Regions from separate parts of the Mycobacterium sp. C31M genome, predicted to be linked through region 1. Evidence: riboswitches for the same ligand, from Rfam matches in the RefSeq annotation. Region 1 holds a riboswitch; each other region holds the start of a gene.
The links. A riboswitch is a leader RNA that binds a small molecule or an ion and turns the genes downstream of it on or off. The one in region 1 is predicted to bind cobalamin.
Positions count from the first base shown of each region.

Region 1 (5,361 bases):
GGCTGACGCCACGATCGGATTCCCGGCAGAACGTGATCCTCAACCGGGTCGAGACGGTCCCGGCCACCAGGTCACACCGTTACGTCGACTACTGGGGCACGGCGGTGACCTCCTTCGATCTGCACGCTCCGCACACCGAGCTGGAGGTCACGTCATCCTCGGTGGTGGAGACCGAGATCGGTGAGATGCCCGAGGAGACGGTGACCTGGGAGGATCTGCACGCCGAGGCGGTCATCGACCGGTTCGACGAGCTGCTCAGCCCGACCGACTACACACCGGCGAGCAAGCGCATCCACCGTGTCGGTCAGCGGATCGCCCGGGATCACGAACCGCAGGATGCCGTGGTCGCGGCCGCCAACTGGGTGCACAGTGAACTCGACTACGTGCCCGGCACCACCGGGGTGCACTCATCGGGCCTGGATGCGCTGCGCGAGGGCAAGGGCGTCTGCCAGGACTTCGCGCACCTCACGCTGATCCTGTTGCGCAGCATGGGCATTCCGGGCCGCTACGTGTCCGGTTACCTGCATCCCAAGCGTAAGGCCGCCATCGGTGACACCATCGACGGGCAGAGTCACGCCTGGGTACAGGCCTGGACCGGTGGCTGGTGGAACTACGACCCCACCAACGACACCGAGATCAACGAGCAGTACATCACCGTCGGCGTGGGCCGCGACTATGCGGACGTGACACCGCTCAAGGGCATCTACTCGGGTGAGGACTCGACCGATCTCGATGTGGTTGTGGAGATCACCCGGCTGGCTTGACGCACACGCCCGGGTGCACCTGGACCCGGTGCAGGTCGTCGCCGAGTTCGATCTGCCGGTCGAACCGCGCGGCGGCCAGCGCCCGCCACTGATCTTCGGTGCCGGGCGCCATGGCGGGCACGTAATGGGTCAGGATCAGGATGCCCACCCCCGCGCGGGCGGCGGTCTCGGCCGCCTGTTCGACCGTGGAGTGGTAGTCACAGATATCGCGGATCCGCTGTAGCGGTAGGGCGTCGATCAGATCCTTGCGAATCACGGTGTGCACCAACGCTCCTGCGCCACCGGCCAGCGTATCGAGGGACGCGCACGGCACGGTGTCGCCGGCCAGCACCACCGACGCGCCGGCGTGTTCGACCCGGAAGCCCACGGTCGGGGCCACCGGACGGTGATCGGTCGGCGCGGTCAGCACCCGCACACCGTCGGCATCCCACACCACACCCTCGGTGACTTCGTGCACCTCGACCTGTGGCGGACCGGTGAGATCGGCATGGTGGGCGATCCGATAGCCGATGTCGTGCGCGAAGGCGGCCAGCGTCGCGGCCACCACCTCGGCGGTGCCCGGCGGTCCGATGATCGGCAGGGGCACCGGATCTGGGGTGAAGGTGCTGACCCACCGGGTGATCAGGACATCCCCGAGGTCGGCGATGTGGTCACTGTGCAGATGGGTGAGCAACAGGGCGCTGAGCGCGCCGGCGCCCGACCCGGCCGCCGCCAGTCGCTGTAGCACCCCACGTCCGCAGTCCACCAGCAGCGCCTGCCCGCCCGCGCGAACCAGAGTCGACGGTCCGGCCCGATCCGGGTCGGGGATGGGGCTGCCGGTGCCGAGCAGGGTGACCTCGATCATCGTTCAGATATACCGCTTCCGTCCGATTCAGTTCGTTGCAATGGCGCGATCGGGCGCCGCATCGACGTAGCCTGGAATGTGTTCGAGGTCACATCTTTGGGGAGGGTGCCATGCGAATCGCCGACGTGCTGAAGGCCAAGGGGGCGGCGGTGGAGACGATCAGTCCGGAGACATCGGTCGCCGACCTGCTGACCGGTCTGGTCAACCGCAATATCGGTGCGATGGTCGTCGTCGGCCACGAAGGTCCGGTCGGAATCGTGTCCGAGCGCGATGTCGTGCACCGGTTGCACGACCTGGGTGCCGATCTGCTGACCCGGCCCGTCAGCGAGATCATGACCACCCACCTGCTGTTCTGCTCGCCCGAGGACTCGGTCGACAGCCTCAGCGCGGCGATGACACACCACCGCGTGCGGCACATCCCGGTACTGCAGGACGGCAAGCTCGCCGGAATCGTCAGCATCGGCGATGTGGTCAAGACCCGCATGCAGGAACTGGAATCCAGCCGGGAGCACTTGCAGGCCTACATCACCCAGGGCTGAAATAGACACCCATGACCGCTGCCGACGTGCGACCCGCGACGCGGGCCGACATCACCACACTGTCCCAGGTGCTGGGCCGCGCCTTCGCCGACGACCCGGTGATGTCGTGGATGCTGCCCGACCCGCAGGCGCGGCACCGTAAACTGCACAAGCTTTTCGCCGCGCTGACGCGCCATCATCACCTGACCCGGGGTGGGGTGGAGGTGGCCACCAACGGATCGGGTATCACGGCCGCCGCCCTCTGGGACCCGCCCGGACAATGGCGCCACACCACCGCCGAGGAGTTGCGCGCCGCACCCTCGATGCTGATGACGTTCGGCGCCGCGGTGCGCAGGGGGATGACGGTGTCGGATCTGATGAAGCGGTGCCATCCGGCCCAACCGCACTGGTATTTGGCGGTGATCGGCAGTGACCCGCAGGTGCGCGGCGGTGGCTTCGGTCACGCACTGATGCGCTCGCGGCTGGACCGCTGCGACGCCGAGTACGCCCCCGCGTATCTGGAGTCCAGCAACCCGGACAACATCGGCTACTACGAGCGTTTCGGTTTCGAGGTGACCGGCGAGGTCACCGTGCCCGACGGACCCACCCTTTATCCGATGTGGCGGCACCCGCGGTAGGGTGCTACGGACCGACGGCAGGGGAATCCGGTGTGAATCCGGAGCTGACGCGCAGCGGTAAGAGGCCACGCCTCGAGTCCGAATGCCTGTCGCCGGCGCATCGTTGGCGGCTCCGCGGTCGAGCCCTGCACCGAAGGAAGTCACGTCGTGAGTGTCCTGCCCATTCTGATGTCTGCGCTGGTGGTGCTTACCGCGTGCTCCTCGACTGAGGCGCCCGAAGCCTCGCCCTCCGTTGCGGAAACCCCCGGCCGTACCAACTATCCACTCACCTTGGACAACTGCGGTGTCCAGGTCACCTTCGAGCAGGCTCCGCAACGCGCCGTGTCGTTGTACCAGGCGTCGACGGAGATCCTGCTGTCACTGGGGCTGGCCGACCGGATGGTCGGCACCTCGACATGGTTCGATCCGGTGCTGCCCGAGTTGGCCGCCGACAACGAGCGGGTGCCACGACTGGCCGACAACGATCCGGGGCTGGAGACCGTCCTGGACACCGAACCGGATCTGATCACCTCGGCCAGCGCCCACACCTTTACCCCTGCCGTGGTCGGTGAACGGGCCCGGTTGGCCGAACTCGGCATTGCGACCTACCAGTCGCCGTCGGTCTGCGTCGACGCCGACGTCGACGGTGAGACGGTGACCCGCACCGCGCCGTTGAGGATGGACACGCTGTTCCGCGAGATCACCGAACTGGCACAGATTTTCGATGTCCAGCAGCGCGGCGAGGAACTGGTCGCCGAGTTGCGGCAGCGGCTCGCCGACGCCCGGGACGTCCCACAGCAGGACGCCACCGTGGCGTTCTGGTTCTCCGGGCTTCGGACGCCGTACATGGCCGGATGCTGCTCGGCACCCGGCTTGTACGCCACTGAGGTCGGCGCCACGAACGTGTTCGCCGACGCCCGTGAGGACTGGCCCGAGGTCAGTTGGGAGGTCGTCGCCGACCGCGATCCCGATGTGCTGGTGCTGGCCGACCTCAGCCGTAAACGCATCGACGGTGACGCGCTGGACAGCAAAAAAGCCTTCCTGGAGTCGGATCCGTTGACCCGCAACATGACCGCGGTCCAGCAGCAGCGCTACGTGGTGCTCACCGGATCCGAACTCGATCCCGGTATCCGCCAGGTCGACGCCATCGAGAAGATCGCGGCAGGGTTCGGGGGGACCCGATGAGGGGCCGGATCGTCCTCGCGCTGGCCGCGACCGTCGTGCTGGCGGGCTGCGGACAGAACGCCGCCGTGACCGATGATGCTGCCGCACCGGGCTTTCCGATCACCGTGCAGAACTGCGGGCGCGAGGTCGTCGTCGACGCGCCGCCGCAGCGCGCCGTGTCCCTGAACCAGGGATCCACCGAAATCCTGCTGTCACTCGGGCTGGCCGATCGGATGGTCGGCACCGCGACCTGGACAGACCCGATCCGGGAGAATCTCGCCGAGGCCAACTCCGGGGTACCCCGGCTCGCGGAGAACCAGCCGTCGCTGGAGACCGTGCTCGGTGCCGAGCCGGATTTTGTGACGGCCTCCTTCGCCGGGACGCCGGGTCCCGGCGGGGTTGCCGACCGTGGCCAGCTCGAATCACTGGGGGTGCCAACCTATCTGGCGCCCAGCGACTGCGTGGGCAAGGTGTCGGTCAACGCCGACGGTGCCCGCACCGAACCGTTCACCATGGCCGCCATCTACACCGAGATCCGGGATCTGGCACGGATTTTTGATGTTTCGGACCGCGGTGAGCAACTGATCGCGGATCTGGAGCAGCGGATACAGACCAGCCGGGTCAGCGCCGACGCCGATCTGGCGTACTGGTTCTCCGACCTGCGCGCCCCGTACTTCGGCGGCTGCTGCGGATCACCCGGGGTGATCACCGACACCGTCGGGGCCCGCAACATCTTCGTCGACACCACCGAGGAATGGCCGCAGGTCAGCTGGGAGGTGGTCGCCGACCGCGACCCGGACGTGCTGGTGCTCGCCGACCTGAGCCGCCGCACCATCGACGGGGACAGTTTGGACACCAAGATCGAGTTCCTGGAGAGCAATGCGGTGACATCGCGGATGACGGCCGTCCAACAGAAGCGCTACGTGGTGGTCAACGGGGCCGATCTGAACCCGTCGATCCGTACCGTCGACGGCGCCGAGAAGGTGGCCGACGGCCTGCGCGAATTCGGCCTCACTCGCTGAGGATGCGCACCCCGTCACTGCTGGCCCTCTGGCTGTCCGGCCTGGTGCTGCTCGTCATCTCGGCGGCGGTGGCGATCACGATCGGGCCCGCCGCGTTGTCGGTGCGCGACGTCTACGGCATCGTGGCCGAGCATCTCGGTGCGGGACCGTCGGGGGCGACGCGCATCCAGGACGGCATCGTCTGGCAACTACGCCTGCCGCGGGTGCTGCTGGCCGCGCTGTGCGGGGCCGGCCTGGCGCTGTGCGGGGCGATCCTGCAGTCCCTGCTGCGCAACCCGTTGGCCGATCCGTTCGTGCTGGGGGTGTCCTCGGGCGCCTCGACGGGCGCAGTGCTGATCGCGGTGCTCGGTGTCGGGGCGGGGACGCTGACACTGTCCGGCGGGGCGTTCCTCGGTGCGGTGCTGGCCTTTGCGGTGGTGCTGGCCCTGGCCT
Region 1 covers NZ_JBKFAX010000007.1:192,523-197,883, reverse strand. The annotation lists gene ACLBYA_RS13045 (transglutaminase family protein) at 1-764, shown strand, start outside; gene ACLBYA_RS13040 (ribonuclease Z) at 748-1,608, opposite strand; gene ACLBYA_RS13035 (CBS domain-containing protein) at 1,719-2,147, shown strand; gene ACLBYA_RS13030 (GNAT family N-acetyltransferase) at 2,159-2,764, shown strand; cobalamin riboswitch at 2,742-2,872, shown strand; gene ACLBYA_RS13025 (ABC transporter substrate-binding protein) at 2,933-3,928, shown strand; gene ACLBYA_RS13020 (ABC transporter substrate-binding protein) at 3,925-4,929, shown strand; gene ACLBYA_RS13015 (FecCD family ABC transporter permease) at 4,932-5,361, shown strand, end outside.

Region 2 (5,361 bases), on a different contig from region 1:
GCCAGCGATCGACCATCGCCGGCGCGAACAGGTACCCGGCGACGGGAATGGCGATCGTCGAGGTGGCCACCGCGGTGTACAACAGCACTGCGACCCCGGTGGCCGCCAAACTGACGGCCGCCGAACCGATCAGGTAACCCGCCGTCGCGTTGGCGGCCATCACCTTGAAGTTGGTGAACACCAGCACCGCACCCAGCGCACCGGCGGCCAGCGGGGTGATCCGGGTCAGCGCGATCAGCCAGCGCGGCGCCCGCAGCACGGTGTGGCGACGTGACCAGGTGTAGCCGGCCGCGGCGAACATCGCTGCCGCCAGGGCGATCTGGATCCAGCCGAGCGTCGGCGTCGGCCTCGGGTCGATCCGGTCGACGAGTTCCGGGGCGCGGAGGAACAACACCGTCGCCGCAGCCTGCCCGACCAACGAACCGATCAGGAACGCCAGTCCGGCGGCCCGCGGTCGGGGCGCGTTGAACACCAGCACCAGGGCCGGGATGACCTTCATCGGCGACCAGGCCACCACGATGGCCGGTGCGACCAGTTGGGCGAGCAGTGTTGCGGACACGCGGACCATCGTCCTATCGCGCGGCCGGATCCGACAGGGTTGGAATCATCCGACATTGCCGGACCAGCTCGGTCAGCGCCGCGTCGTCGGTGTCCGGCACGGCGATGGTCAGCCCGTCGCACAGTCCCGCGTACCACTGTCCGAGCACCGCGGGGATCTCGTCGTAGGTGCCCTGCGGGATCAACGCTTCGAGCCCGCCGAGGTCGGTGACCCCGATGAGTTCCAGCTGCCTGCGGTAGGCCGGCGTGCGGTACAGAAAACGCAGCTCGTCGCGGCGGACGTCCCGCAATTCACGCACACCCTCGGCCGTCGCGGCCGCCACCGGCTGCGGGTTGGCGATCAACCTCGTGCCGGCCAGCGCGGGCACGGTCCGGGTGCGCAGGATCGTCGGGTGCGAACTGGTGGGGTGGCAGACGAAGCCGTCGGCCAGTTGTCCAGCCATCGCCACCATGCGTTCATTGACCCCGCCGCACCAGATCTGCGGAGGCGCGCCCTCGAGCGGGCCGGGATTGAAGTACGGCTGCAGCCTGTCGAATGCGTAGTGCGTACCAACGTAATTGAGGGCAGCACCGGTTTGGAAGGCGTGGAAGATCGCCCGCAGCGCACGGATGTAGTCGGCGAGCCGGGCCACCGGTTCGGACCATTGCGCCGAGAAGCGACCGACGATGTTGCCGCGCACCTGCGAGGCGATACCCAGTTGGAACCGGCCACCGGACAGCCGGGCCAGATCCCAGGCCGAGCACGCGGTGATCATCGGGCTGCGCGGGAAGGCCAGCACCATGCTGGTGCGCACGCTCAGGGTGCGGGTCGCCTGCAACGCCAGCGCGGCGACCACGAACGGGTCGTGGATGGTCTCCGAGACGTGCATGGTGTCGAATCCGAGACGTTCCACACGTGCTGCCCAGGCGCCGATATCGGCCGGTCCCGTCGTCGCGGGCGCGGTGGCCACCATTTCCACCCGTCGTTCATAACAGAAGAGGATGCTGAACCGATGATCGAAGTGCTGACCGACATGCCGGCCGGGGTGACCGGCATCCGGGTGTCCGGCCGTATCGACGGGGAACAGATGCGGGCGTTCCAGCCCACCATGGACCAGATCGCCAAAGCCGGCGAGATCCGGATCGTCGAAGTCATCGAGCCCGATTACGAGGGGTTCGGACCCGGCGGGTTGACCGAGGATCTCAAGATGGGCCTCGGTGCACTGCTGCATCATCACTCGGCGTTCAAACGCATCGCCGTGGTGGCCGACCGCGAATGGATCACCCACACCATCCACGCCATCGGCTGGCTCTACCCCGGCGAGATCTCGGTGTTCGGACTCGACCGACTCGACGACGCCAAACAATGGGCGGCCGGCTGAGTGCTAGCCTCCAATCAGCCGTGGTGAACGGGAAGCCGGTGTGAAACCGGCGCGGCCCTCGCCACTGTGATCGGGAATTGCTACCTCCCTTTCCGCCGCGTCCGCGCGGTGGGCCACTGAGACCGACCGGTCTTGGGAAGGTTGGGATGTCGCGTCATACCCGTCAGCCAGGAGACCGGCCACGGCACAGAAGTACCCCATCCACGAGGATCTGGAGAGGCTGGCTGACCGTGGCCCGTTCGTTGTCCCCCACCCGTGCCGCGGTTGCCGCGGCATTCGTGATCGCTACCGTCGCGAGCTGCGCGAGCGACACCTCCGAGCCGACAGGCGAAGCATCCGCCGAGGCGGTGACCGTCGAGAACTGCGGCATCGACGTGAGCGTCAGCGGGCCACCCGAGCGGGTGTACGCCGCGTATCAGCCGGCGACCGAGATCGCGCACGCGCTCGGCATCTCCGACCGCCTGGTCGGGACCGCGTTCCTCGATTCGCAGGTGCTGCCCGAATACACCGACGCCCAGCAGCAGGTGCCCTATGTGCCGCAGCTGCCGAGCCGCGACGGCCTGCTGGCCACCAACCCGGACTTCGTGCTGTCGGGCTACAACAACGTCTTCTCCGAGGGCAGCGGCGACACCAGCGTCGGCACCCGGGCCAGCCTGTCCGAGTTGGGCATCCAGTCCTGGATTCTGAGCCCGCTGTGCCCCAGCGAGGACGGCCTGTCCGATGAGGCCATCGACCCGGCCGCGGTGCGGGTCGACACCATCTATCAGGACCTGCGCGACCTCGGCACGATCTTCGGCGCCGAGGATCGTGCCGAAGAGGTCATCGCCGACCAGCAGGCGCGGATCGACGCGGTCGAGGAGGCTGTCGCGGGCGCGGACCGGCCGTCGGTGGCGATCATGTTGATCGATGACGACGGCGGCTACCGGGTGGCCGGTGGTATCGACTTCGGCACCCAGATCATCGAGCATGCCGGTGGGGTGAACGCCTTCGCCGACCTGACCCAGCGCCGCCACGTCGATGTCGACATCGAGGAGATCATCCGCCGCGACCCCGACGTCATCCTCACCAGCGTCTGCTGCGATATCTCCTACACCGCCGAAAGCGGCGCGCAGGAGGCCGCCACGCTGGCGGCCAATCCTGCGCTGGCCGGGGTGGCCGCGGTGCGCAACGAGCAGGTGCACCCCTATCTGTTCTCCGATCGGGCCGCCGGTGTCCGGGCCGCCCATGCGGTCGAGGTGGTGGCGTCGATCCTGCATCCCGACCGGGTCAACTGACATCCGCCGCGGTGTGCTGCAGGGCGGCTGGAACCGGCTGCTGGGACTTGTTGTCGCAGGCGGGGTGTTCGTCGCGGTGGCCCTGGCCTCGGTCCTGATCGGCAACTTCACGGTCACCATCGCCGATGTGGTGGCCGCGGTATCCCGGCCCGCCACAACCGATCTGGATCGGATCGTCGCGCACATCCGGATTCCCCGGACGGTCGCGGGCATCCTCGCCGGGACCGCACTGGGCGTCGCCGGTGCCGTCATGCAGGGCATCACCCGCAATCCGCTGGCCGGTCCGGGCATCCTCGGTATCAACTCCGGCGCCGCACTGGCGGTGGTGCTCGCGATGACGTTCGCGGGCGTCAGTTCGGCGAGCGGTTATGTCTGGTTCGCCTTCGCCGGAGCGGCCGTCGCGGCGGTGTTCGTCTACACCCTGGGATCGCTCGGACTGGGTGGGGCCACCCCGGTCAAGCTCGCACTGGCCGGGGCGGCGTTCACCGCCTTCGTCGGCGCGATCACCTCGGCGATCACCCTGCTGGATGCCAGCACCCTGGACGATTTCCGGTTCTGGGTGGTCGGATCGCTCACCCGCGCCGACGGCACATCGCTGGCCGCGGTGACCCCGTTCATCGTCGCCGGGATGCTCGCCGCGATCGTCACCAGTCGCACCCTGAATGTGGTGGCACTGGGCGACGATATGGCCCGCAACCTCGGTGCCCGGTTGTGGTCGGCCCGCATCACCGCCGCCGTCGCCGTGATCCTGTTGGCCGGGGCGGCCACCGCGATCGCCGGCCCGATCGGGTTCATCGGGTTGGTGGTGCCCCATATCGCACGGTTGATCACCGGACCGGACTACCGCTGGATCATGGCGTGGACGGTGGTGTTGGCGCCGACGCTGTTGCTGGCCGCCGATATTCTCGGCCGAATCCTGGTGTCACCGCAGCAGCTTCAGGTCGGCATCATCACCGGGCTGGCCGGTGCGCCGTTCTTTCTCTACCTGGTCCGCAACCGGAAGGTGTCCGGGCTGTGAGTACCGTCGTGGCCGGTGGCCTGGCCTTGCGGTTCAGCCGCACCGCGGCCGTCATCACCGTGATCGCCTGGGCCGCAGCAGTTGTCGTGGCCGCCGTATCGCTGACGCTCGGCGAATTTCCGATCTCGGTGCGCGACGCGGCGAACGTGCTGTCCGGTGGCGGCACCCTCATCGAACGCGATGTCGTGCTGGGTGACCGGCTGCCGCGGGTGCTCACCGGACTCGGTGTCGGGGCGGCGTTTGCGCTCTCGGGTGCGATCCTGCAACGCATCGCATCCAATCCGCTGGTCAGTCCGGACGTCATCGGCATCAATTCCGGTGCGGCGCTGGGGGCCTTGGTCGTGTTGACCGTGCTCGGCGGCAGCGGGGCGACGCTGGTCGTCGGCGCCTTGCTCGGTGCATTGATCACCGCGGCCGCCATCCTCGCGATCGCCTACCGCCGCGGTCTGCATGGCTTTCGGCTGGTGCTGGTCGGCATCGGGGTGGCCGCCCTGCTGACCTCCGGGATCTCATATCTGCTGACGCGCGCCGATGTGCACGAGGCGATGACGGCGGCGGTCTGGCTGACCGGCAGCCTGGCCAACCGCAGCACCCTGCATGTGGCGGTCATCGGGGCCACCCTGCTGATCGCGGTGCCCGCTCTGGTGGTGCTGGGAAGGCACCTGCGATTGTTCGAGCTCGGTGACGATCTGGCCCGGACCCTGGGCAGCCGGCAGGCGCACAAGGTGGCTCTGGTGCTGGTGGCGGTGACGTTGGCCGCGATGGCGACCGCGGCCGCCGGCCCCATCGGGTTCGTCGCGCTGGTCGCCCCGCAGATCGCCCGACGCCTGCTCGCCGAACGACATACCGGCCTTGCGCCCGCAGCGGCCATCGGTGCGCTGCTGGTGGTGAGTGCCGACCTGACCGCCCGACTCCTGTTCGCGCCCATGGGAATGCCCGTCGGCATCCTCACCGCCATCATCGGCGCACCCGTTCTGCTCTACCTGCTCGCCCGCGCCAACCGGATCGGAGCCGCCGGATGAATTCATTGACCACCGAAAACCTGAAGCTGGGCTACGGCGGCCGGACCGTGGTGGGCGAGGTCAGTGCCGCCCTGCCGGCGGGCAGGATCACCGCCATCATCGGTCCGAACGGCTGCGGCAAATCGACG
Region 2 covers NZ_JBKFAX010000010.1:190,634-195,994, reverse strand. The annotation lists gene ACLBYA_RS17160 (GAP family protein) at 1-559, opposite strand, end outside; gene ACLBYA_RS17155 (LLM class flavin-dependent oxidoreductase) at 573-1,541, opposite strand; gene ACLBYA_RS17150 (STAS/SEC14 domain-containing protein) at 1,551-1,919, shown strand; cobalamin riboswitch at 1,924-2,117, shown strand; gene ACLBYA_RS17145 (ABC transporter substrate-binding protein) at 2,150-3,193, shown strand; gene ACLBYA_RS17140 (FecCD family ABC transporter permease) at 3,207-4,211, shown strand; gene ACLBYA_RS17135 (FecCD family ABC transporter permease) at 4,208-5,233, shown strand; gene ACLBYA_RS17130 (ABC transporter ATP-binding protein) at 5,230-5,361, shown strand, end outside.
Region 2: it holds a riboswitch for cobalamin, as region 1 does, so the genes downstream of both, ACLBYA_RS17145 (ABC transporter substrate-binding protein) here and ACLBYA_RS13025 (ABC transporter substrate-binding protein) in region 1, are expected to answer to the same signal.

Region 3 (5,361 bases), on a different contig from region 1:
ACAGCAGATTGCGGTCATCGGCGTCGGCGATGTTCGGGTACAGCGCCGCATAGGCATCGTTCCACGCAGTGATGTCCCAGCTCGGACCGATCGCGAAGGCGGGGTGGCCGGCCAGCGCATCGAGGAACCGCTGGATGTGCGGCGGTGTCGGACCGGCACTCGGCGCCTTGTCGGGACGGTAACCGCCCAGCGCCAACACATAGTCGTGCTCGGCCGGCGAGAGCCGCAGCGCTCGGCCCACCGCTTCCAGAACCTGTTTGGACGGGTTGATATCGCGACCCTGTTCCAGCCAGGTGTACCAGGTGGCGCTCACCCCGGACAGCACCGCGACCTCCTCGCGGCGCAGACCCGAGCCCCGCATCCGGGCCACCTCCGGGAAGCCGAACTCGGCACGTGGCGCCGCAATACGGCGGGCCCGCAGGAACTCGCCGAGGGCGGAGCGCTGGCTGCTGCGGTTGTCCATACGGTCGATGGTAGTAGTGCCAGTACTAGTATCAGCGCCGTCTTCCAGGTAGCGCCCCGGATGGGCAGGCTGTGTGTTATGGCAGAACTCAGGTCTCGAACCGTCACCCATGGTCGCAACATGGCCGGTGCCCGCTCGTTGCTGCGCGCCGCCGGGGTGGCCGGCGAGGACATCGGCAAGCCGATCGTCGCGGTGGCCAACAGCTTCACCGAGTTCGTGCCGGGCCATACCCATCTGCAGCCCGTCGGGCGGATCGTCTCCGAGGCCATCTCCGCCGCCGGCGGTGTGCCGCGCGAGTTCAACACGATTGCCGTCGACGACGGTATCGCCATGGGCCACGGCGGCATGCTGTATTCGTTGCCGTCGCGCGAGCTGATCGCCGACTCGGTGGAGTACATGGTCAACGCGCACTGTGCGGACGCTCTGGTGTGTATCTCCAACTGCGACAAGATCACTCCCGGCATGCTGATGGCCGCGCTGCGGCTCAACATCCCGACGGTCTTCGTCTCCGGCGGCCCCATGGAGGGCGGCACCGCCGTCCTGGTCGACGGCACCGTGCGGACCCGGCTCAACCTGGTCACCGCGATCGCCGATGCCGTGAACACCGATGTCTCCGACGACGACATCGCCCGCATCGAGGAGGCCGCGTGCCCCACCTGCGGCTCCTGCTCGGGCATGTTCACCGCGAACTCGATGAACTGCCTCACCGAGGCGTTGGGTCTGGCGCTGCCGGGCAACGGATCGGTGCTGGCCACGCATACCGCGCGACGCGCCCTCTACGAGAAGGCCGGCAGCACGGTCATGGACATCGTGCGCCGGTACTACGACGACGATGACGCGTCGGTGCTGCCGCGGGCCATCGCCACCCGCGACGCCTTCGACAACGCGATGGCACTGGACATCGCGATGGGCGGGTCCACAAACACCGTGCTGCACCTGCTGGCCGCCGCGCGGGAGGCCGAACTCGACTACACCCTCGAGGACATCGAGAAGCGCAGCCAGATGATCCCGTGTCTGTGCAAGGTGGCCCCCAACGGCCACTACCTGATGGAGGATGTGCACCGCGCCGGTGGCATCCCGGCCATTCTCGGCGAGCTGTGGCGCGGCGGGCACCTGCACGAGACGGTGCACACCGTGCACGCCGGGTCGATGGCACAGTGGTTGCGCGAGTGGGATATTCGTGGAGGGTTGCCCTCGGGCGAGGCCGTCGAACTGTTCCATGCCGCTCCGGGTTGTGTGCGTTCGGCGAAAGCCTTCTCCCAATCCGAACGCTGGGACAGCCTGGACACCGACGCTGAGAACGGCTGCATCCGAGATATGGCGAACGCCTACTCCGCCGACGGTGGCCTGGCGGTGCTGCGCGGAAATCTGTCGGTCGACGGCTGCATCGTCAAGACCGCGGGCGTCGACGAATCGATCTGGAAGTTCAGTGGTCCCGCGGTGGTCGTGGAATCCCAGGAGGACGCGGTCGACGCCATCCTGAACAAGCGGGTGCAGGCCGGCGATGTCGTGGTGGTTCGCTACGAGGGGCCCAAGGGCGGCCCGGGTATGCAGGAGATGCTCTACCCGACCGCCTTTCTGAAGGGCCGGGGTCTGGGTGCGCAGTGTGCGCTGATCACCGATGGCCGGTTCTCCGGTGGGACATCGGGCCTTTCGATCGGCCACGTCTCCCCCGAGGCTGCCGCGGGCGGCACCATCGCGCTGATCGAGGACGGCGATCTGATCACCATCGACATCCCGCACCGCAGTATCCAGGTCGACGTGCCCGACGAGGAACTCAACCGCCGCCGTGAGGCGTTGGAGGCTGCCGGCGGGTACCGGCCGAAGAACCGTGAACGCACCGTGTCGGCGGCGCTACGTGCCTACGCGGCCCTGGCGCTTTCGGCGGACAAGGGCGCCGCACGGGACATCGATGCGGTCTGAGGACGCCTGCTAACCTTTGCGGGCCAGTCACCTCCGCAAGGAGTAGGGAACCCGGTGCGAATCCGGGACTGACGCGCAACGGTGAGGGATGACCCCGAGTCCGAATACCTGCTGGCACCCGCGACGACCGTCGCGGTCTGTCAACGGGTCTCGCTGATCAGGCCCCTGATGTCCGAAGGATCGCCTCGTGTCCGCATCCGCCAGCGACCCGGCCGCACTCGTACGTGCCTGGGATGACCAGCAGTCCGCCTATATCGCAGGTCGCGAGTCGCGCTTCACCGCCATCACCGATGTCATCGGTCTTGCCTGCGGTACCGAACCGGTGGTCGTCGATCTCGCGTGTGGGCCAGGCTCCCTGAGCGCCCGGGTGCTGCAGGCACTGCCCGGCGCGCGCGTCATCGCCGTCGACTTCGACCCTCTGTTGCTCGACCTCGCTGCCAAGACGGTGGCCGTCGAGCACGGTGACCGTGTGCGGTTTGTCGAGGCCGACCTCGCCGATGCGGCGTGGTCGGACGTGCTGACCGATGCGCTGGCCGGGGAAACCGTATCGGCCGTCGTCTCGACAACCGCGCTGCACTGGCTGTCCCCCGACGCCCTGTTGCGTGTCTACACCGCGGCGGCAGAGTTGCTGCCCGGCAACGGGATCCTGCTCAACGGCGACCACTTCCGGTTCGACGGCCGCCAACCGGCACTGAAACGGCTCGCCGACACCCACGACACCGCAACCCAGGAGCGGGCGCATGCCGCGGGTGCGCTCACCTGGGACCAGTGGTGGGCGACCGCCGCGGCGCGCGACGGTGTCGCTCCGCTGGCCGCCCTGCGCGAGGAGCGGTTTGCGCAACGCGGCGCTCCACCGAGTACCGCGGTCGACTTCCACCTTGCCGCACTCGCACAGGCCGGCTTTTCCGAGGTCGGCACCGTGTGGCAGCTACTCGACGACTACGTCGTGTTGGGGGTGAAGTGATGTCGCGCGGCGCGGTTGCGGCAGCCGCCGCGACGGTGTCACTTCTGGCGGCCGGCTGTGGTGCCGACACGACCGATCAGACTGCCTCCCCCACAACACAATCGGTATCACTGCAGAACTGTGGGGTCGAGATTGACATCGCGGGCTCACCGTCGCGGGCCATCTCGGTGAATCAGCCCGCGACCGAACTCATGCTCACCCTCGGATTGGCCGACCGGATGGTCGGGACCGCGTCGTGGAACGACCCGGTGCTCCCGGAACTGGCCGCCGCCAACGCCACCGTCCCCGAACTGAGCCCGGATTTCCCCTCGCTGGAGGTGGTCCTGGAGCAGGAGCCGGACTTTGTGTACGCGACGTTCGCGTACACCTTCTCCGATCAGGGCATCGCCGGCCGGGACCGGTTCCAGCAGCTGGGCATTCCGACATACCTGTCCGCCAGTGAATGCAGCGGGCAGGAGGCAATTCAGCACCGTGCGTTGACCTTCGACGACATCTATGCCGAGATCGCAGATATCTCCCAGGTGTTCGGTGTCGAGGATGCCGGTGATCGGTTGGTCACGTCGATGCAGGATCGGCTCGCGGCAGCCACAAGCGGCTTGGACGCCGCCGACACCACGTTGATGTACTGGTACTCGGCGACCCGGACGCCCTATATCGCCGGGTGCTGCGGTGCGCCTGGGTTGATCACCGAGGCGGCCGGCGCCCGCAACGCGTTCGGCGACAGCCGCCAACTGTGGCCGGAGACCTCGTGGGAGGCCATCCTGGATCGTGATCCAGACGTGCTGGTGTTGGCCGATCTGACCCGCGGTGACGACGGGGACAGCGCCGCGGCCAAGATGGAGTTCCTCGAGAGTGATCCGCTGGCCAGCCGGCTCACCGCGGTGCGCGAGAAGCGCTATGTCGTGGTGCCTGGGACCGCGCTGGATCCGTCGCTTCGCAATGTCGACGCGGTCGAGCAGATCTCGACCGCGCTACGGTCCGTCGCGGACCGCTGACCTGCCCTCAGCCGGCCAGTGCCACGTCCCCGCGGTGTACGTGCACGCAGGCACGCTTGGGTCCCCACACAGTGGGAACGTCAAAGCAGACCACCTTGGGCTGTCCGAACACGGTGGTCTCTTCGACGGTGCCGGCGGCACCTTCGGGAACGGTCTGAACGTCCATCTGATCGATCTCGCGGCGGGCGGTCACAACGTCACCGGTATGCCAAGTCATTTCTCTCCCCAACATCTTCTCTGAATACGTGGGGTGCAACGCCGCGGGAGCGACTTTTATTCGCGGCGATCAGTAGACGTCGCGGACGTACCGCTTGGTCGCGACGAGTTCCTTCTTGTAGTCGTGTGCGGCCTCGGCCGACAGACCGCCATGCGTGCGGATGATCTTGAGTAGGGCCGCGTCGACATCGGCCGCCATCCGGGACGCATCGCCGCAGACATAGAAGTGCGCACCGTCCTCGAGCCAGCGCCACACGTCCGCGCCGTAATCGGTCATCTTGTCCTGCACGTACACCCGTCGGGCCTGATCCCGGGAGAACGCCAGATCGAGACGGTTGAGGAACCCGTCGTCGACCATGTCCTCGAGTTCGTCGCGGTAGTAGAAGTTCTCGTTGCGGTGCTGGTCGCCGAAGAACAGCCAGTTGGGTCCGCGGTGGCCGAGCGCGCGGCGTTCCTGCAGGAATCCCCGGAACGGGGCGATGCCGGTGCCCGGGCCGACCATGATCATCGGGGTCGCGGATTCCTCGGGTGGTCGGAAATTCGGAGACCGCTGTACGAACACCGGCGCGGCGTGCGCCCGATCGGCCAGGAACGTCGAGGCCACCCCGCCGCGGTGCGCGTCGCGCGCGCTGCGATAGCGCACCACCGAGACGGTCAACTGCACCTCCTCAGGGCTGACCAGGGGGCTCGACGCGATCGAGTACTGCCGCGGGGTCAGCCGCACCAGCGCGTCCTGCCATTCCTGCGGTTCGGCCCGCACGGCGAATTCCTCGACGATGTCCAGGCCGTTGCGGTCGGCG
Region 3 covers NZ_JBKFAX010000005.1:253,736-259,096, reverse strand. The annotation lists gene ACLBYA_RS10290 (helix-turn-helix transcriptional regulator) at 1-463, opposite strand, end outside; gene ilvD (dihydroxy-acid dehydratase) at 542-2,386, shown strand; cobalamin riboswitch at 2,394-2,516, shown strand; gene ACLBYA_RS10280 (class I SAM-dependent methyltransferase) at 2,574-3,350, shown strand; gene ACLBYA_RS10275 (ABC transporter substrate-binding protein) at 3,350-4,345, shown strand; gene ACLBYA_RS10270 (hypothetical protein) at 4,353-4,562, opposite strand; gene ACLBYA_RS10265 (molybdopterin-dependent oxidoreductase) at 4,632-5,361, opposite strand, start outside.
Region 3: it holds a riboswitch for cobalamin, as region 1 does, so the genes downstream of both, ACLBYA_RS10280 (class I SAM-dependent methyltransferase) here and ACLBYA_RS13025 (ABC transporter substrate-binding protein) in region 1, are expected to answer to the same signal.

Region 4 (5,361 bases), on a different contig from region 1:
GTGACCGAAGCGCTCGCTGTATGACGACGGATCGTGCCCCGGAATCGCGACGATTCCGGGGCACGATTGTTGTCATCGCTCGGCGCGCACCGTCTTCGCGGCTTCCACCATGTGCCGCAGGGACTCGACGACCTCGTCGTTTTTACGAGTCTTGAGGCCGCAGTCCGGGTTGACCCAAAGCCGTTCCGCCGGAACGGCAGCCAGTGCCTCGCGGAGCGCCGTGGTCATCTCGTCGGTGCTGGGCACGCGCGGGGAGTGGATGTCGTAGACACCCGGCCCCACCCCGTTGCTGAAGCCGACGGCATTGAGGTCATCGAGCACCTCCATATGCGAACGCGCCGCCTCGATGGACGTCACATCGGCGTCGAGGTCTGCGATCGCCTTGATCACCTCACCGAACTCGGAATAGCACAGGTGCGTGTGGATCTGGGTGTCATCACGCACGCCTGCGGTCGACAGTTTGAACGCCTCCACCGACCACTTCAGATATTCCTGCTTCTCCTTGGACCGCAGCGGGAGCAGTTCGCGCAGCGCGGGCTCGTCCACCTGGATGATGGCGATGCCGGCCTTCTCCAGGTCCACCGTCTCGTCGCGGATGGCCAGCGCCACCTGCGCCGCGGTGTCGGCCAGCGGCTGGTCGTCGCGCACAAACGACCACGCCAGGATGGTCACCGGGCCGGTGAGCATGCCCTTGACCGGCCGCTTGCTCAGCGACTGGGCATATTCGGCCCACTCCACCGTCATCGGCTCGGGGCGGAACACATCTCCGAACAGCACCGGCGGCCGCACGCAGCGGGAGCCGTAGGACTGCACCCAGCCGTTCTGGGTGGCGAAGAACCCCTCCAGCTGCTCGGCGAAGTACTGCACCATGTCGTTGCGCTCCGGTTCGCCGTGCACCAGCACGTCGATGTCGAGCTCCTCCTGCAGCGTGATGACGGCAGCGACCTCGTCGCGCATCTTCTGCTGGTAGGCGGCATCGTCGATCTTGCCCGCACGCAGATCCGCACGCGCGACCCGGATCTCGGTGGTCTGCGGGTAGGACCCGATGGTGGTGGTCGGCAGCGGCGGCAGGTTGAGCCGTGCCTGCTGAGCGGTGCGCCGGTCGGCGGCAGGGCCGCGGTTGGCGGCGCCGGTGGACCGGATTTCGGCGATGCGCGACCGGACACCCGCGTTGTTGAGGCGCGGGTCGGCCTTGCGTGAGGCCACTGCGGCGTTGGACGCCTCGACCTCGGCAGTGATTGCCTCCCGGCCCTGTGACAGACCCTTGGCCAGGGCCACAACCTCGGCGATCTTCTCGGCGCCGAAGGCCAACCAGCTGCGCAGCGCCTCGTCGAGTTCCGTCTCGGGCTCCAGCGAGTACGGCACGTGCAGGGTCGAGCACGACGTGGACACCGTGACCGCACCGGCTAATCCGAGCAGCGTGGCCAGCTTGGCCAACGCAGCCTCCAGATCGGTCCGCCAGATGTTGCGGCCGTCGACGACCCCGGCGACGACGGTCTTCTGTGCGAGCTCGGGCACCGCGGCCAGTGCGTCCACGCCGCCGTAGACGAGGTCGACACCGATGGCCTCGATCGGTGTGCGGGCCAGGGCCGGCAGCGCATCGGTCAGTTCACCGAAGTAGGTGGCCACGAAGATGGCCGGCCGCTCGGCCAGCCCGCCGAGTCGGGAGTACACGCTTTCGGCGAACGCCCCGGCATTGTCGACGTTGTCGGTGACCAACACCGGTTCGTCGATCTGGACCCATCCGACACCCTTGTCGGCGAGCAGTCCCAGTAATTCGGCATAGACACCGACAAGTTCGTCGAGCCGTCCGATGGGTGCGTCGGCCCCGTCGACCGCCTTGCTCAACGCCAGGTAGGTGATCGGACCGACGATCACCGGGCGCAGCGCGACGCCGACCGACGAGGCCTCTTCCAGTTCGGCGAGAATCTTGGCCGGGTTCAGCGTGAACGTCGTGTCCGGGCCGATCTCGGGGACGATGTAGTGGTAGTTGGTGTCGAACCACTTGGTCATCTCCAGCGGAGCGATATCGGCACCGTCATAGGTGCCGCCGCGCGCCGCGGCGAAATAGCGATCCACATCGTCGGAAACGCCAGCCACCCGCGGCGGCAGCGTGCCCAGCAGGACCGACTGGTCCAGCATGTGGTCGTAGTACGAGAAGGTGTTGACCGGAAGCGAGTCCAGGCCGGCCGCGGCCTGGGATTGCCAGGTGTCCTTGCGCAATGTGGCGGCGACCGATTCGAGCTCGGCGCGGTCGATCTTCTTCGACCAGTACTTCTCGACGGCCCGCTTGAGCTCGCGGTTCGGGCCGACCCGTGGCGAACCCAGGATGGTGGCGGTGAACGTAGGGGCAGATTGTGTTGTCACGCGAAGTCCTTCAACAACGATGGAGAGCCCACCGCCCTTTGGACGTGCAACCGAAGAGGCCACCGCAGTGGGACACGCGGCAGCCACACCGGCCATACGCCCAGTCCTCGAGGCGATGCGCCGCCGGGCGCGGCGCGCCCGGCACAGTTGGCAGGTCTTCGGACTAACAGGCGCACACCCAAGGATGTTCCTACTGGCCGTCGCTTCCCAGTGCTGAGCACCAGTGCCTGTGACGGCGGTCGTTCCTGCATACCGCTGCGGGACAGTCCCGGATTCTCACCAGGTTCCCTCTTGCGATGCCGGACGCGCAGAACACACGCCCCCGGCAAACCAGCTGCGCCGCTGATACTACGCACGGCCCGGACATGACGGTGGGCCCTGTGCACGGAATCGGTACGTGCACAGGGCCCACAATCGAAGCGCTACTCCGCGGAGCTGGATTCCGACTTGGTGGTCTTGTCGGAGCCGCCGCTGTCACCGGAGTCCCGGGAGGTGCTGCCGCCACCCGTCAGCTTCTTGACGGTGCGGCCGACATTGTCGCGGAAGTCCTTGAATCCCTGGCGAATACCGGCGGCAGGGTCCTTCTTGGCCGGCTTGGTGGTGGCGGCCTTGTCGGTGTCCGCATCCTCGGACTCGGCTGCTTCGGACTCTGCTGCGTCATCGGCGGTGTCCTCGGTGGCCGGCTCCTCCACCTTGACCGGGATGGTCGACGGCTCGGTCACCTCGGGCTCGACGACTTCGGTTTCGACGACCTCGGGTTCGGTGGGCTCGACCGGCTCAGTGGTCTCGACGACCTCGGTCTCCTCGATGATCTCGACCGCAGGCACGACCTCGGCCTCGGGAGCCGTCTCCGGAACCAGCTCGGCGACCGGGTCGATCTCGGTACTCGTCGTGAGCTCGCCGGCATCCTCGATCTGATCGGTCGCGTCGGTGACCAGGCTGACCAGGGTCGCGTTGGCGTCGGTGACCGTCGTCTCGACGATGTCGTTCGGTGTCTTGATATCGCGCACCGGAGGCTGTTGACCCCACGGTGTGAGCAGTCCGGGCGCGGGGATGTATTCGCCCTCACGGCCCGGCAGGATCGGGCCCAGGTCGCCGTAACCGCCGAACAGCAGTCCGTCGATGACATGGAACGGCGCCCGGATGATGGCCTCGATGAACGGTTCGATGCGGTAGGTCGTCGTCGACATGTAGATCTCGTAGTGAGCCATCCCGGCGGCGCCGATGGCGCTGAGGATGGGACCGACCAGGCGGACGAAGGCGTACTCGATGAGCTCGGGGATCTGTCGGATCTGGTCGCCCAGGACCGGGAAGTTCCGGGCCACCGCCTCGGCGACCGCGTCGTTGAGCGGGCCGATGACCAGCGGTGTGATGGGTGCCAGGAAGATGTCGGTGACCAGCGCGTAATTCCACGGCAGCAGGTCCTCGTCGGGCCAGTTCTCGTGCACGGTCCACCACAGGTCGGGGATCTTGCGGGTCAGCGCGTCGTAACTCTGGCCCAGCGCGGCCTGGGCGCCGGAGGCGATCAACTGCAGGTCCTGGATCAGGCCGGCGGGCATCACCTCGGTGGTGACGACACGGGGAGCCTCGACGACGGCCTGGATCTGCGGGGCGACCGTGACCGGAGTCAGCGCGATGGCGCCGGCGCCGGCGAGTGCCACGCCGGTGGAGAGGGTCTGCCGAAACACCTTGTTGGCCATGGGATTGCCGACTCCTGAGCTAGCGGGATGTTTGCCGCGGGCAACGGTAGCGCAGGATACGCGTCAATTGGGACCTTCCTCGTGGTCGCTGAGAACGTCCTCAGCAGGCCGGGGCTCGGCTCGGTTCCGCACGAAAACCGCCGTCGCTGGATATGGTTCGGCTGTGCCTGAATTTGATCGACGCAGCGCGATGATGATGCTCGGACTGGGTGCGGCCGCCGCCGCGCTGCCGGTCCAGAATGCTCGCGCAGAGCCGCTACCAGGGGATCTGTCGCCCAACCCGGTCCCAGAGGCGGCTGCTCCGCCGATCCTGTGGCAGGACGAGTTCAACGGACCCGCGGGTTCCCCGCCGGACCCGGCCTCATGGTTCATCGTCCCGCAGCGCGAGACCATCCGGAACCCGGTCGAATGGGACAAGCCGTTCAACATGGGCCGCTACGTCACCGATCAGGAGCACGTGTTCCAGGACGGCAACGGCAACCTGGTCATCCGCGCCACCGAAGGCCCCGGTGCCAACATCCAGGAGAAGTTCGCCAGCGCCAAGATCATCGGCAACTGGCGCGGCGGCGTCGGCACGACGTGGGAGGCCCGCGTCAAGCTCAACTGCCTCACCAACGGTGCCTGGCCCGCCTTCTGGCTGATCAATGACAACCCGGTGCGCGGTGGCGAGGTCGACCTGTTCGAGTGGTACGGCAACCAGGATTGGCCATCGGGCACCACCGTGCACGCCCGGCTCGACGGCACCCAGTTCCAGACCTTCAAGCATCCGGTCGACGGGGCCTGGCACACCTGGCGGATGACCTGGAAGCCCGAAGGCATGTACTTCTGGCGTGACTACCAGCCCGGTATGGAACCGTTCTGGACGGTCAAGGCGAGCTCGCTGCCGGAATGGCCGTTCAACGACCCCGGCTTCACCATGGCCCCGGTGTTCAACATCGCCATCGGTGGCTCGGGCGGACGGGAACCCGCAGGGGGCAGCTACCCCGCGGAGATGCTCGTCGACTGGATCCGCGTCTTCTGAACTCGCCGTAATTAGCGGAACCGGCCGGGCCACGTGAGGTGGCCCGGCCGGTTGCGGTGTGACTTACTCCTGTCCGCTGGATCCCTCGGACGTCGACGACTCGGCGTTGCTGGAATCCGTTGTTGCCTGCGAATCGCTTGAGTCACTCGAATCGCTCGACTCGCCGGTGCTTTCGGCTGCCCGCTCCGCCTGTTCGGCCTGGCGCGCCGCCCGTTCGGCCTGGCGTTCGGCGCGCCGTTCCGCCCGTTCGGGCTGCCGCTCGGCCCGTTCTGC
Region 4 covers NZ_JBKFAX010000023.1:2,680-8,040, forward strand. The annotation lists gene folP (dihydropteroate synthase) at 1-24, shown strand, start outside; gene metE (5-methyltetrahydropteroyltriglutamate--homocysteine S-methyltransferase) at 73-2,367, opposite strand; cobalamin riboswitch at 2,500-2,717, opposite strand; gene ACLBYA_RS27535 (hypothetical protein) at 2,790-4,067, opposite strand; gene ACLBYA_RS27540 (glycoside hydrolase family 16 protein) at 4,258-5,088, shown strand; gene ACLBYA_RS27545 (cellulase family glycosylhydrolase) at 5,152-5,361, opposite strand, start outside.
Region 4: it holds a riboswitch for cobalamin, as region 1 does, so the genes downstream of both, metE (5-methyltetrahydropteroyltriglutamate--homocysteine S-methyltransferase) here and ACLBYA_RS13025 (ABC transporter substrate-binding protein) in region 1, are expected to answer to the same signal.